Regions from separate parts of the Photobacterium sp. Hal280 genome, predicted to be linked through region 1. Evidence: predicted binding sites of a transcription regulator. Region 1 holds the regulator's gene; the other holds the start of a gene.

Region 1 (6,565 bases):
AATTGAAACCTTCCTGCTGCTGGCCTGCGGCCTTCCCTCTGAACTCTGACGCCAAACAACCATTTAGACGTCTATATGTCCACAGAATGTCTTGTAACCAAATTAATGTCAACCGCATGAACATGAATTTTTCTCAACATCAAGATCCACTTTATTCAAGTCCAGAGTTTTACTGTGCCGATTGCCCGCCAGGCAGTACCAATACTGGGAAAAAGCAGAAACAAGAAACAAAAAGGGCAGCGCACGGCTGCCCTTTGGATCTATCTCATAACGGGAAAATCTTACAAAAGCCGGGCCAGCCGGTTCAAATCCGATAATAACGCCCCTGCCGTGACATCCCTGCCCGCGCCAGGGCCGCGGATAACCAACGGATTGTCCCGGTACCAGCGGCTTTCAATCGCAAAGATGTTGTCGCAGGGCAGCAGGTTCGCCAGCGCATGCTCAGGCTCCAGCGCTTCCAGGCCCACCACGGCGTGTCCATTTTTATCCAGCCGTGCGATATAGCGCAGCACTTTTCCCTCGCGCTGTGCTTTGCTCAGGCGCGCCTGCAACCGCTCATCCAGCACATCACTGCGTTCAAAGAAAGCGTCAAGGCTCAGGGCTGCCAGCTCTTCGGGCACCAATGACTCAACTTTAACCTGCTCCGGCTCCAGCGTCAGTCCGGATTCACGGGCTAAGATCACCAGCTTTCGCATCACATCGCTGCCGTCCAGATCGTGGCGCGGATCCGGCTCCGTCAGACCCTGCTGCCAGGCCTGTTCCAGTAACTGACTGAAAGGCAGACTGCCGTCGAACTGCTGGAACAGCCAGGACAGAGTGCCCGAGAAAATGCCGGATACGGCAATAATCGTATCCCCGCTGTCACGCAAATCTTTGACCGTATGATTGACCGGCAATCCGGCGCCCACCGTGGCGTTATACAGCCAGTGGCGGCTGCTTTTCTCGAACGCATCCACCACAGCGCGATAAACTTTGCCTTTTGCAGAGCCTGCGACTTTGTTGGCCGAGATCAGATGCAAGCCGTGGCTGGCAAATTCCGGGTAACGCTCTGCCAGTGCTTGGCTGGCGGTGACATCCAGTACCACCAGCTCATCATAGTCATGCTGCCCCAGAGCCGGCAGCCAGTCGGTGCCGTCTGTGGCTTCATCATCAAACCGGGTCAGTGCCTGAAGCGGCTCAATGCCCTGCAGATCCAGCCAGTAGCGCCGGCTGTCAGCCACCCCGATCAGGGTAAAGCTCATGCCGTGACGCTTTTCCAGCGCTACCTTTTCTTCTTCCAGCAGCTCCAGCCAGCGGCTGCCGATATTGCCCTTGCCACACAAGATCAGACCGATACGTTTTTGCGCCTGAAATAAATTTTGGTGGATCAGCTGAACCAGGGCCTGGGTATCGGCCTGACGCAGGACGGCGACCAGACTCAGCCCGGATTCGGCTTCGGCAATAAATTCGACCGGCTGGCCCTTTAGCTGCTGCTGGAAGCCATGACAGTGCACCGGGTTGATCACCACCCCGGCCCCTACCGCGGCCACCATAGTAAAACCGTCGCGCAAACGGATCTCAGCCGGTAAACCGCTGTCCTGCAGCAGTGCCAGTACCCCGTTGGCCACTTCGGCGGTATACGCCAGCAGAATCTGTCCTTTGTCGGTTTCCACCGCTTGAGCCAGCGGGATCAGCTGCGCTTTCGGCAGCAAAGTCGCCAGTTCGCGCTCCACCTGCGCCAGCGTCTGGGCACGTGAGACAGACAGCTCCAGCAGACAGACCTCATCCAGAGAAGTAATGATTTTTGCGCCGCGACCGGATGCCAGTACCCGTTCCACTCGGGTCGAGCCAGATTCCGGCTGCAGGCTGCAGCGCAGCGTCAGGTCGATGGCACTCTGGGCCACAGGCTGCAGCGTGCGACTGTGCAGCACGGGCGCTGCCAGACGGGCCAGCTCGTCGGCCTCATCCAGACGCAGCAAGGGCAACAGACACGCATCGCTGACCAGGCGGGGATCCGCACTGTAGACACCGGCGACATCGCTCCAGATGGTCACCCGGCTGACACCGGCCAGGGCACCGATCACAGTGGCGGAATAATCCGAGCCATTGCGACCCAGCAGCACGGTTTCACCGGCTTGATTGCTGGCCATAAAACCTGTGATCACCATACGATGGCCACTGTGCTGCGCCAGCTCATTTTGCAGCAACGGCAGTGAACGGCCGCGGTCAACTTCCGGCTGCGCGGCGCGTTCAGCACGCAGGAAGCGCCGCGAGTCCAGCGCCCTTGCCGCCATGCCTTTGTGTGTCAGCAATGCGGCCAGCAAGCGGGAGGACCAGAGTTCACCGTGTCCGAGCACCCAGGCTTGTCTGGCCGGGGTAATATCACTGTCGGTAAGCTGACCCAGCTCGCTGAATTCCAGGTGCAGCGAGGTTAACAGCTCATCCGCCACGGTTTCCTCCAGCAGCTCTTCGATAAGATGTTGCTGGAAGGTGCGCAAATCCTGCAGGCTTTCATGCGCCAACCGGCCGTCTTTGCTCAGTAAAGACAGCCACTGAATCAGGCGGTTGGTGGTTTTGCCGGCCGCCGAGACCACCACCAGATCCTCAGCGCTGGAGTATTGCGCCAGAATATGGGCGACATTCCGGTAACAGCTGGCATCCGCTAAACTGCTGCCGCCAAATTTGTGCAGCTGACGTTTCAGGGTCATTCACTGGCCTCCGCGGCTTTGGCAAAGGCCTGGGCCAGATCGGCAATCAAATCATCGGCATCTTCCAGGCCCACAGACAGACGCAGCAACGACGGCAAGATACCTGCCTCGCGCTGCGCCTCATCCGACATGGCGCGGTGGGTCATGCTGGCAGGATGCGCAATCAGACTTTCCGTGCCGCCCAGTGACTCAGCCAGAGAGAAATCGTTTAAAGACGCCACAAAGATTTCCAGCTGCTGCGTGCTGCCGGCCAGCTCAAAACTCAGCATGGAGCCAAAACCTTTTTGCTGCCGGGCCGCAATGGCATGACCCGGGTGATCCGCCAGGCTGGGGTGGTAAATCTTGCCCACCAGCGGCTGGGTTTGCAGATAGGCCAGCAGCCGGGCAGAGTTTTCTTCATGGACACGCATCCGCGCCATCAGTGTACGCACACCGCGCAGGGTCAGGTAAGCATCAAAGGGGGCGCCGGTAGCGCCGATACAGTTGGCCCACCAGGACAAGTTCTCGGCGTGCTCGCTGTCTTTGGCAATCAGCACCCCGCCCACCACATCGGAGTGACCATTGATATATTTGGTGGTGGAATGCACGACAAAGTCTGCGCCCAGGGCAATCGGCTGTTGCAGTGCCGGCGACAGAAAGGTGTTATCCACTGCGACCAGCGCCCCAGCATTATGCGCCTGCAGACACAGCTGCGCGACGTCGATCACCCGCAACAGCGGGTTGGACGGCGTTTCGACCCACACCAGTTTCGGCTTTTTCGCTAATGCCTCTGCCAGCGCCTGAGGGTTGCCCTGATCGACAAACAGTACCTTGAAGTCACCTTTGCCGGCGCGGGTATTGAACAAGCGGTAGGTACCGCCGTAGCAGTCATGCGGCGCCACAACCAGATCATCCGGCCCCAGTTGCGCCGTGGCCAGCAAGTTAATCGCCGCCGTCCCGCAGCTGGTCACCACACCGCCGGCTCCGCCTTCCAGCTCCGCCAGGGTCTCTGCCAGTAAATTACGGGTCGGATTGCCCGAGCGGGAATAATCGTATTGAGGTAAAGTCCCTAATTCAGGGAAGCCATAGGTTGAGGTCAAGTAAATCGGTGGCACCACTGCACGAAATTGCTGATCGGTTTCAATGCCGCTGCGAACAGCGATAGTAGCTGTTTTCTTGTCACTCATGTAATTTGCTTCCTTGTATCTGGGACCAGGCCAGAGGCCGACGAGAGTAAGATGCCTCAACCTTAGCGAGATTTAAAAAAGACGTCAACACTTCTAGACGTCTATATGTCTTTGCTTGTGGCAGTAAATGCCGCTAAAATTCCCCCAGACAATATTTCAAAACCCTATATCGCTGAGAAGGTAAACAATGGCAAAGTGGAACGGTGAGTACATCAGCCCTTATGCGGAACACGGCAAGAAAAATGAGCAGGTCAAGAAAATCACTGTCTCTATCCCATTAAAGGTGTTGAAAATCCTCACAGATGAACGCACCCGCCGTCAGGTCAACAACCTTCGCCACGCCACCAACAGTGAACTGCTGTGCGAGGCATTCCTGCATGCCTACACCGGCCAGCCACTGCCAACGGATGAAGATATCCGCAAAGATCGCCCTGACGATTTGCCGGCAGAAGCCAAGGCCATCATGGACAGCCTGGGCATTGAGTACGAAGACATCAACGAATAATCAAGATAACGCCCTGAGATAAAAAAACCAGCCATATGGCTGGTTTTTTCAATCATAAGCACACACTGTGTGTCATTACACTTCCATGTAACCCACAGGCATTTCAATACGGGCAACGCCGGATTCCACCGCCGCAACCGCAACCGCTTTGGCCACCCGTGGCAGCAAACGCGGATCCATAGGTTTCGGGATAATATAGTCAGGACCGAACGCCAGCTTATCCACCCCTGCAGCTTTCACCACTTCTGCCGGCACCGGTTCTTTGGCCAGTTCGCGGATCGCGTTGACGGCAGCCAGTTTCATTTCATCGTTGATTTCGCTGGCACGCACATCCAACGCACCACGGAAAATAAACGGGAAACAAATAACGTTGTTCACCTGGTTCGGATAATCCGAACGGCCGGTTCCCATGATCAGATCATTGCGAACCGCATGGGCCAGCTCAGGTTTAATTTCCGGATCCGGGTTTGAGCAGGCAAATACGATCGGCTTATCAGCCATCAGCTTGAGCGACTCAGGCGCCAGCAGATCCGGGCCAGAAACACCGACAAAGATATCCGCCCCTTCGATTACATCTTCCAGGGTGCGCTTGTCTGTGTTGTTGGCAAACAGTTGCTTATACTCATTGATATCATCACGACGGGTGTGAATCACCCCTTTGCGATCCAGCATGTAGATTTTTTCACGCTGCGCGCCGCATTTGATCAGCAGTTCCATACAGGCGACGGCCGCTGCACCGGCACCCAGGCAGATGATCACGGCTTCTTTGATATCTTTGCCCTGCAGCTCCAGTGCGTTCAGCATACCGGCAGCCGTGACAATCGCGGTACCGTGCTGGTCATCATGGAACACAGGCACCTGGCAGCGTTCAATCAGACGCTTTTCAATCTCAAAACAATCGGGTGCTTTGATATCTTCCAGGTTAATACCGCCAAAGGTATCGGCGATATTGGCTACAGTATCAACAAACTCGTCGATCGTGCGGTGTTTCACTTCGATATCAATTGAATCCAGGCCAGCGAAACGCTTGAACAGCAGGGCCTTGCCTTCCATGACCGGCTTGGAGGCCAGCGGACCAAGGTTACCCAAGCCAAGAATGGCCGTACCATTGGTAATCACGGCAACCATGTTGCCTTTACCCGTGTACTTGTACACATTCTCTGCATTCTGGGCGATTTCCCGCACCGGCTCAGCCACACCTGGGCTGTAGGCCAGAGCGAGATCTTCTACTGTATTCGCAGGCTTGCTGAGTTCAACCGAAATTTTCCCGGGGACAGGGTAAGCATGATAGTGAAGTGCTTGTTGACGAAAATCTTCAGACATAATTATTAGAATCCTGAATGGATGGATGTTCTGTTCGGTTCGGTATTGAACAATCAATCATATTCGATAGCAGCACAAAATCCTAGTTCGCACAAGCTGGTAATACCAAGGCAATGACCGTGACAGGCCAGAAGATATGCAGGAGAAAACGAGCGGGAGTCATCACGACTGATTTATCAGTCATTTAAGGCAGGGAGAAACAGCAGACAGCAAAAAGGGACGCCTGAGCGTCCCTTTTCTCGACAGTGTCTTAAAGCAATTACTTGCTAGACAGAGCGCCGAAACGCTTGTTGAATTTGTCGATACGGCCACCGGTGCTCACTTGACGCTGCTTACCAGTGTAGAATGGGTGACATTTGTCACACACATCCAGGTTGATGTCTTTTTTCATGGTTGAATTAAAGACAAAAGCGTTGCCGCAAGAACATTTTGCGTTTACAGCTGTGTATTCTGGGTGGATACCTTGTTTCATGGGAAACCTCTAAGCTAAGGCCGTGTCGCTCTCCCGATCCAAAGCCGGGCACCACACGTGGTTAATAAATACTGCCAGGCCAAAGGCGCTGGACAAATAGGCGGCGTATGATAATCAATCAGCCGACACAGATCAACCTGCAATCACAGTGTCGTCTTGCTTTGCCTCACCCCTTGTGCAAGGTACACTGCCATCTATCTGTAAGTATAAGTGATATCAGCCAATACCCATGACTGCCACCATCGCCAGGGTTGCCCTGCCCGTTCCGCTGGACAAAAGCTTTGACTACCTGATCCCCTCAGGCCAACGGCCTGTGGTCGGTGGCCGGGTACGGGTGCCGTTTGGCCGTCAGCAGCTGACCGGGATAGTGATTGCCCTGACCGGGCAGTCCGATTTTCCCCGCGACCAGCTC
Region 2 (6,565 bases), 440 kb from region 1:
AATAATGACGCTGGCCTGGGCCACAATGGCCTGTATTTGCTTGGCGAGTGCTTTCTTCTTATCCAAATCAAATTCGGAACGATAGGCCAGGATCAGCCGATCTAATTCAGGGGTGCTGTAATTGGTGAAGTTATTATTCTGCGGCTTATTGGCGTTTTCAGAATAGAAATACTCCCAGTATTGGGGGATTTCACTGGTACCCATCGAGTGGAAAGAAAGCTCGTGCTTTTTCTCCAGCACATATTTGAATGCCGATGAACCGTCGATCAAGTTCAGGGTATATTCAAGTCCGGCCAATTTGGCCTGCTCTTTCAGGTAAGCCACTTGTGGTGTCAGGTAGCCATAGCTGTAGGTAATCGCAAACGAAAGCCGCTGCCCTTTGTCGTTGATCCGAATGCCATCCGGGCCAATGTTACCGAACCCCGCCTTCTGAAAATACTCAATCGCGGTATCCGGATCAAACGGCGGCGCTTTCAGCTCGCTGTTAGTGTAATCACCATGCCCGACCCCCATTGGGTTGGGTTTTCTGATGACATCGCCACGTAAGACTTTCTCAATCAGGCCATCAAAATCAGTGGCGTATGCCAGGCCTTTGCGGATATCCAGATTCCCCAGCAGAGGTTTGGCGGTGTTGAGCCATAATCCACCCGCGCCCATAGGAACTTGGTTATATCCCCAAAACTTATGAATATAGCCGTGCTCAAAATTGGGCGTATCCGACTTCTCACGCCACAGCTCAGGCGTGTCCAGCCAGAAGGAGTCCAGATTTCCTTTTTCAAAGTGCTGACGGGCAATGTCTTTATCGCGTATCACTTTGACACGGATCTTCTCGACATTATAACGATGCAGATAATAGGGGTTTGAGTATCCCCACCAGTCTTTACCGACATGTTTGAAGGTGATCGACTTACCTTTTTTGATCTCGTCAATGTAATACGGTCCGGCGGACGGTTCGGCTTTAAAGTTGTAAGAGCGAACAAAGTTATCTTCTACCCCATCATTGTTTTTATCGACTTTCGGTTGATAAAAATGAGCCGGACGGGGCTGCAGATTTGTGTACAGCATTAACTCTTCTTTATTACGTTTTTCTGCCGAGACCACAGCAAAGGTGTGATCATCGTATTTGATGACATCGGCAATCTGCTGGGTATAAAAGGTGTTATACCAGGGCGCGACTATGTCTTTAGAGCGCATAAACGTCAGCACATAGGTAAAATCATCGGCAGTAATCGGCTTGCCATCAGACCACCTGGCATTGGGATTAATCCGAAAATAAACGGTTTTATCGTCATTACCATAGGCCCATTCACTGGCGATATCCGGGATCCAGGCCTTGGTATCCGGGTGACGGGTGACGGCCGCGGGGCGGTTGTCGAGCAGCCAGGTACGGAAACGGCCGTTGGAATCCGGCCCGACGATGCGAAAGGTCTGCGGAAAACTCTCTATATAGGTATGGAAAGTGCCGCCGAATTGGGCTTGCGGAGAGGCAAAACGCGGCTCATGCAAATTGGACTCCCACTTCAAGCCATTTGGCAGATCGGCAGACCATGCTGGTGAACAGCCAAGTACGATGACCCCAAAAGCGAATCTGTTCAGTATTTTTCTCATGGTACATCCTTGTTATCTGGCGACACGTCTTTTATTAACTATAACGGGTAAATTTTTTCGGATCGAAAGCCGCGCGCACACTCTCGCCGATAAAGGTCACCATCACCAGGACCAGCACGATGGCCGTCACCACGGTAATCACTATCCAGGGCGCACCCAAATTCGATTTCCCCTGCTGCAGTAAATCCCCCAGCTGGGTGTCGGTGGCATTAAGCCCAGGCCGAGATAATCCAGTGCCGTTAACGCCGTAATATTGGCCGCGATGGTAAACGGGGCCAATGTCACAATCATCACCATGACATTGGGCAAAATGTGGGCGTAAAGAATCCGCCAGTTTGAAGCGCCCAGTGCCTTGGCGGCCATCACATAATCCCGGGCCACTTCTTTGTAGGTCATGGTACGCATGTACCAGGTCATTCCCATCCAGCCGAACAGCACATTGATGGCGACAAACAACGTAAACGAAGGCTGGGTAATAGAGACAAGTATCATAATGACATAGAGAAAAGGCACCATGGACCAGATTTCGATAAAGCGCTGCACCAGCAAGTCAAACTTGCCGCCCCAAAAGCCCATCGCGCAGCCAACGGCTGTACCGATGGCATAAGAAATGGCCATGGTGAGTAAGGCAAATCCCATCGTGATCCGAAACCCGTACACCAGCCGGGCTAAAATATCCCGCCCTATGGTATCGGTGCCAAGATAATGCCGGGACTCGGCGTCCGGCGCGGTGGGAGGAAAATCCCCGCTAAAATCCTGCTCATAGGGGTTCCAGGGCACAAGCGGCATCAGCACGAAGTTATCCGTATCGCTTTGTGCAAAAGCCTGCTGCAATTCCCGGTACTGTGCCTCGCTCTGGTACGCCTGCCCGAACTGGGTGCCAGGCAGTACATCGCTGACGACCGGAAAATAGTACTCCCCCTGATACTTGACGATCAGCGCTTTGCTGTTAATCAAAAACTCGGCAAAGAAGGATAACACCAGCAAGGTGGATAAAATGATCAGTGACCAGTAACCACGCTTAATCGTTTTAAAGCGCTGGATTTTCTTTTTTGTCAGTGGGCTCAGTGTCAGCATCTCAGGCTCCGAATCTCACTCGGGGATCAATGATGGCAACACACGCATCGGAAATGATATTGCCCAGCATCAGTAACACAGCATTGATCGCCACGATTCCCATCACCACAGGATAGTCCCGCTCAATGATAGATTCGTAGCCCAGCAGACCGATACCATCAATATTGAAGATCACCTCAATCAAAAAAGACCCTGTCATGAAGAACAGCAAGGAGTTACCAAAATGGCTGGCGATAGGGATCAGACTATTGCGCAGAGCATGGCGGCGAACTGCGGTTGAAAAGGGTAATCCTTTAGCGATAGCAGTGCGGATATAATCCGCTGACAACGTCTCCATCATGTTGTTTTTCATTGTCATTGTCAGGGTGGCAAAATCACCAATCAGGTAACAAATCAGCGGCAGACAGGCATGCCAGAGGATATCTTTTACCTGCTGCCAGCGTGATTCATAGTCCTCGAAATCGTCACTGACAAAGCCGCCCATCGGAAACCATTCCAGGTGATAGCTGAACAGCGTAATCAGCATCACCCCAACCACATACCCCGGCAAGGCATAACCGACAAAAATCAGAACCGAAGACCCGGAGTCAAAGCCGCTGCCGTGTTTTAAAGCTTTGTAATACCCCAGAGGAATCGAGATAAAGTAACTGAGAAAAAAGGTCACGCCGCCGTAGAACATGGACACCGGCAGTCTGTCCATGATCATATTCCAAACCGGTTCGTAGTAGCGGGTCGACAGCCCGAAGTCCAGATGCAGCATTTTCATCAGCCACTCGGAATAGGCTTCAAATACCGGCTTGTCTAATCCGTAGAACGCATTGAGCTCGGCCAGCTGGTCTTCTGACAGCGCATTGCTTTCCCCCGCCATGGAAGGCGACATAGACATACTTTGCTGCGCCTGAATATTGGCCAGCATCCGTTCGACCGGTCCGCCCGGCACAAAACGGGTGAGGGCAAAAATCAGAATCGTAATGCCGATAAAAGTGGGAATGACCAGCGCCAAACGGCGCAAAAAATATGAAAGCATGAAGCGAAATGACTCCTGTCATTGTCAGCCTGTTCCTTGGTGTAGTGAGTATAGCAGTTGGTTGAATCACTAATGATGTTCCAAACAGCAGTCAGCTCACTCTTTGACAATTAAAACATAAGCTTATATTTAACTCTGCATCAGAGGGAAAATGCTGAGCTGATCTTCTGGTCCACCAGGCTGGCCATCAGGGTGCTCACTATACAGAGATAAAAAAACAGACACGGTTTGAGCGTGTCTGTTTTTTTATCTCAATTAAGGTCAGAGAGTTATGTGTTGGCCGCCAGCCAGGCCGGCACATCCGCGACACTGTCGAGCACAGCCGATGCCAGCGCTTCTCCTTCCGCAGTGACAGGCTTACCGGTACGCACCAGAATTCTGGTGCCGACTTCAGCCGCTTTTGCCGCTGTCATGTCATCGGTTTTATCGCCAATCATCACAGAACGAGCCATATCGATTTTCAGGAAATCCCGGGCTGAAATGAACATGCCTGGCTTTGGCTTGCGACAATCACAATCTTGCAGATAGTCGCCCTTTCCTTCTGTCGGGTGATGCGGACAGTAATAGATCCCGTCAAATTCGACACCGTTATCGACAAAATTCCAGTCCATCCACTCTGTCAGGGTCAGAAATTCATCTTCGGTATACATGCCTCTGGCAATACCGGCCTGATTGGTCACCAGTACCAACAGGTAGCCCTGCGCTTTCAGTTTCTTGCAGGCGTCAAAAACCCCTTCGATATATTCAAAGTCGTCAACAGTATGGACATAGCCGTGATCAACGTTAATGACGCCATCACGATCAATAAACACAGCAGGCTTAGCCAAGCGATCACCTAAACATAGAAATCAAATTCGCTAAATTATGGCATGGCTGACACGCGGAATCATCTCTTTATCCTCCGGCCGGTTGGGCTGACACGTTTCCGGCTTAATATCATAACTTTTTCATTTGGCCGTCTAGACGTAAAAATACCTATTGACTTAGCCATCTAGACACCCTAGCATCCCACAACAGATGGCACGGAAAAATTCCGGTAACACAAGAAGATGACAAGGTCTATCGCCTGAACTACATACAAAAACACTAATGCAGGCGAAATTACGACCATAAAGCTATGCTGGTTTACAACACAGCAAGCAAGTTAAAAAAGCAGTAGCAGGACACAGCATGATAGAGATCAACAGGGTTAACAAAACCTTCAAAGTCGGGGATAAAGACATCCACGCCTTACGCGATATCAACCTCAGCATAGAGCAGGGCACGATTTTTGGTGTCATCGGTGCGTCCGGTGCGGGCAAAAGTACCCTGATACGTTGCGTTAACTTGCTTGAAAAGCCGACCTCTGGGCACATCATCGTTGATGGTATCGATCTCACTCAGCTCTCGAATCAGGAATTGACACTGGCTCGCCGTAAAATCGGCATGATTTTCCAGCACTTTAACCTGCTCTCGTCTCGCACCGTTTTCGACAATGTCGCGCTGCCGCTGGAACTGGCTGGTACGGATAATGCGGAAATCAAACGCAAAGTAACTGAATTGCTCAATCTGGTTGGCCTGGCTGACAAGCACCAATCCTACCCGTCTAATCTCAGCGGCGGACAAAAACAGCGGGTAGCGATTGCCCGTGCGCTGGCCTCTGATCCGAAAGTCCTGCTGTGTGACGAAGCCACCAGCGCACTGGATCCGGCCACCACCCAGTCCATTCTCGAGCTACTGAAAGAAATCAATCATCAACTGAACCTGACCATTTTACTGATCACCCATGAGATGAACGTGGTGAAAAGCATCTGCTCCGAAGTGGCCATCATCGGCAACGGCGAGCTGGTCGAGAAAGGCCCGGTGGGTGATATCTTTGCCCATCCGAAAACAGAACTGGCACGAGAATTTATCCGTTCGACTTTAGATTTGTCGATCCCGGAAGATTATAAAGCACGCCTGGAAACCGAGCGTACCGCAACCAACTATCCGCTGATACGGCTTGAGTTCACCGGCGCTTCAGTGGATGCGCCGTTGCTCAGCCAGGCATCCCGTCAGTTCGGGATTGATGCCAACATTCTGAGTGCCGACATGGATTATGCCGGCGGTGTGAAGTTCGGCCTGATGCTGGCGGAATTTTTTGGCTCTGAAGAAGCGACACAACAAACCATCGCTTTCCTTCGCGAACACAAAGTCAATGTAGAGGTGCTGGGTTATGTTGCTTGATTCTATCGCCACCTGGTGGCAAACCAACGAACGCCTGATTGGTCTGCTGACAGACGCTTTGGGTGAAACACTGATGATGGTCTTCGCCTCCGGCCTGATTGGTTTCGCCATCGGTATCCCTGTCGGTGTCGCGCTGCACCTGACCAAACCCAACGGCCTGCTGGCCAATCCGGGGTTGAATAAAGTGCTGGGTGGTGTCGTCAATATCGGCCGCTCCATCCCGTTCATTATTCTGCTTGTGGCCATTATTCCGTTTACCCGCTTTGTGGTGGGCAGCTCCATCGGTACCGCTGCAGCCATTGTGCCACTGACAGTCGGCGCGATTCCCTTTATCGCTCGCCTGGTGGAAGGCGCACTGCTCGAAGTACCCAGCGGCCTGGTGGAAGCCGCGCAGGCGATGGGCGCCACACCGGTGCAAATTATTCGCAAGGTGCTGCTGCCGGAAGCGCTGCCGGGCATTATTAATGCCGTCACTATTACTTTGGTCACTCTGGTCAGCTACTCGGCCATGGCAGGTACGGTCGGCGGCGGTGGTTTGGGCGATGTCGGTATCCGCTATGGTTATCAGCGCTTTGACGGTACTGTCATGATGATCACCGTGATCATGCTGGTCGTGTTAGTGCAGCTGATCCAGTCCGCCGGGGATCA

The links. Region 1 encodes MetJ, which represses methionine synthesis genes. Its sites were predicted from a motif close to TTAGACNTNTANANGTCTAA; they were not measured.
Region 2: a site for MetJ is predicted at 4,664-4,683, ahead of metN (methionine ABC transporter ATP-binding protein MetN). Genes of this name have one in related genera too.

What each region holds. Positions count from the first base shown of each region.
Region 1 covers NZ_JARLUO010000005.1:292,276-298,840, reverse strand. Annotated here, with positions in the region: gene P4S53_RS10490 (bifunctional aspartate kinase/homoserine dehydrogenase II) at 282-2,687, opposite strand; gene P4S53_RS10485 (O-succinylhomoserine (thiol)-lyase) at 2,684-3,853, opposite strand; gene metJ (met regulon transcriptional regulator MetJ) at 4,041-4,358, shown strand; gene P4S53_RS10475 (malic enzyme-like NAD(P)-binding protein) at 4,434-5,681, opposite strand; gene rpmE (50S ribosomal protein L31) at 5,941-6,153, opposite strand; gene priA (primosomal protein N') at 6,383-6,565, shown strand, end outside.
Region 2 covers NZ_JARLUO010000005.1:728,247-734,811, reverse strand. Annotated here, with positions in the region: gene P4S53_RS12670 (extracellular solute-binding protein) at 1-1,608, opposite strand, end outside; partial or broken gene P4S53_RS12665 (ABC transporter permease) at 1,643-2,685, opposite strand; gene P4S53_RS12660 (ABC transporter permease subunit) at 2,687-3,712, opposite strand; gene gmhB (D-glycero-beta-D-manno-heptose 1,7-bisphosphate 7-phosphatase) at 3,982-4,539, opposite strand; gene metN (methionine ABC transporter ATP-binding protein MetN) at 4,883-5,917, shown strand; gene P4S53_RS12645 (methionine ABC transporter permease) at 5,907-6,565, shown strand, end outside.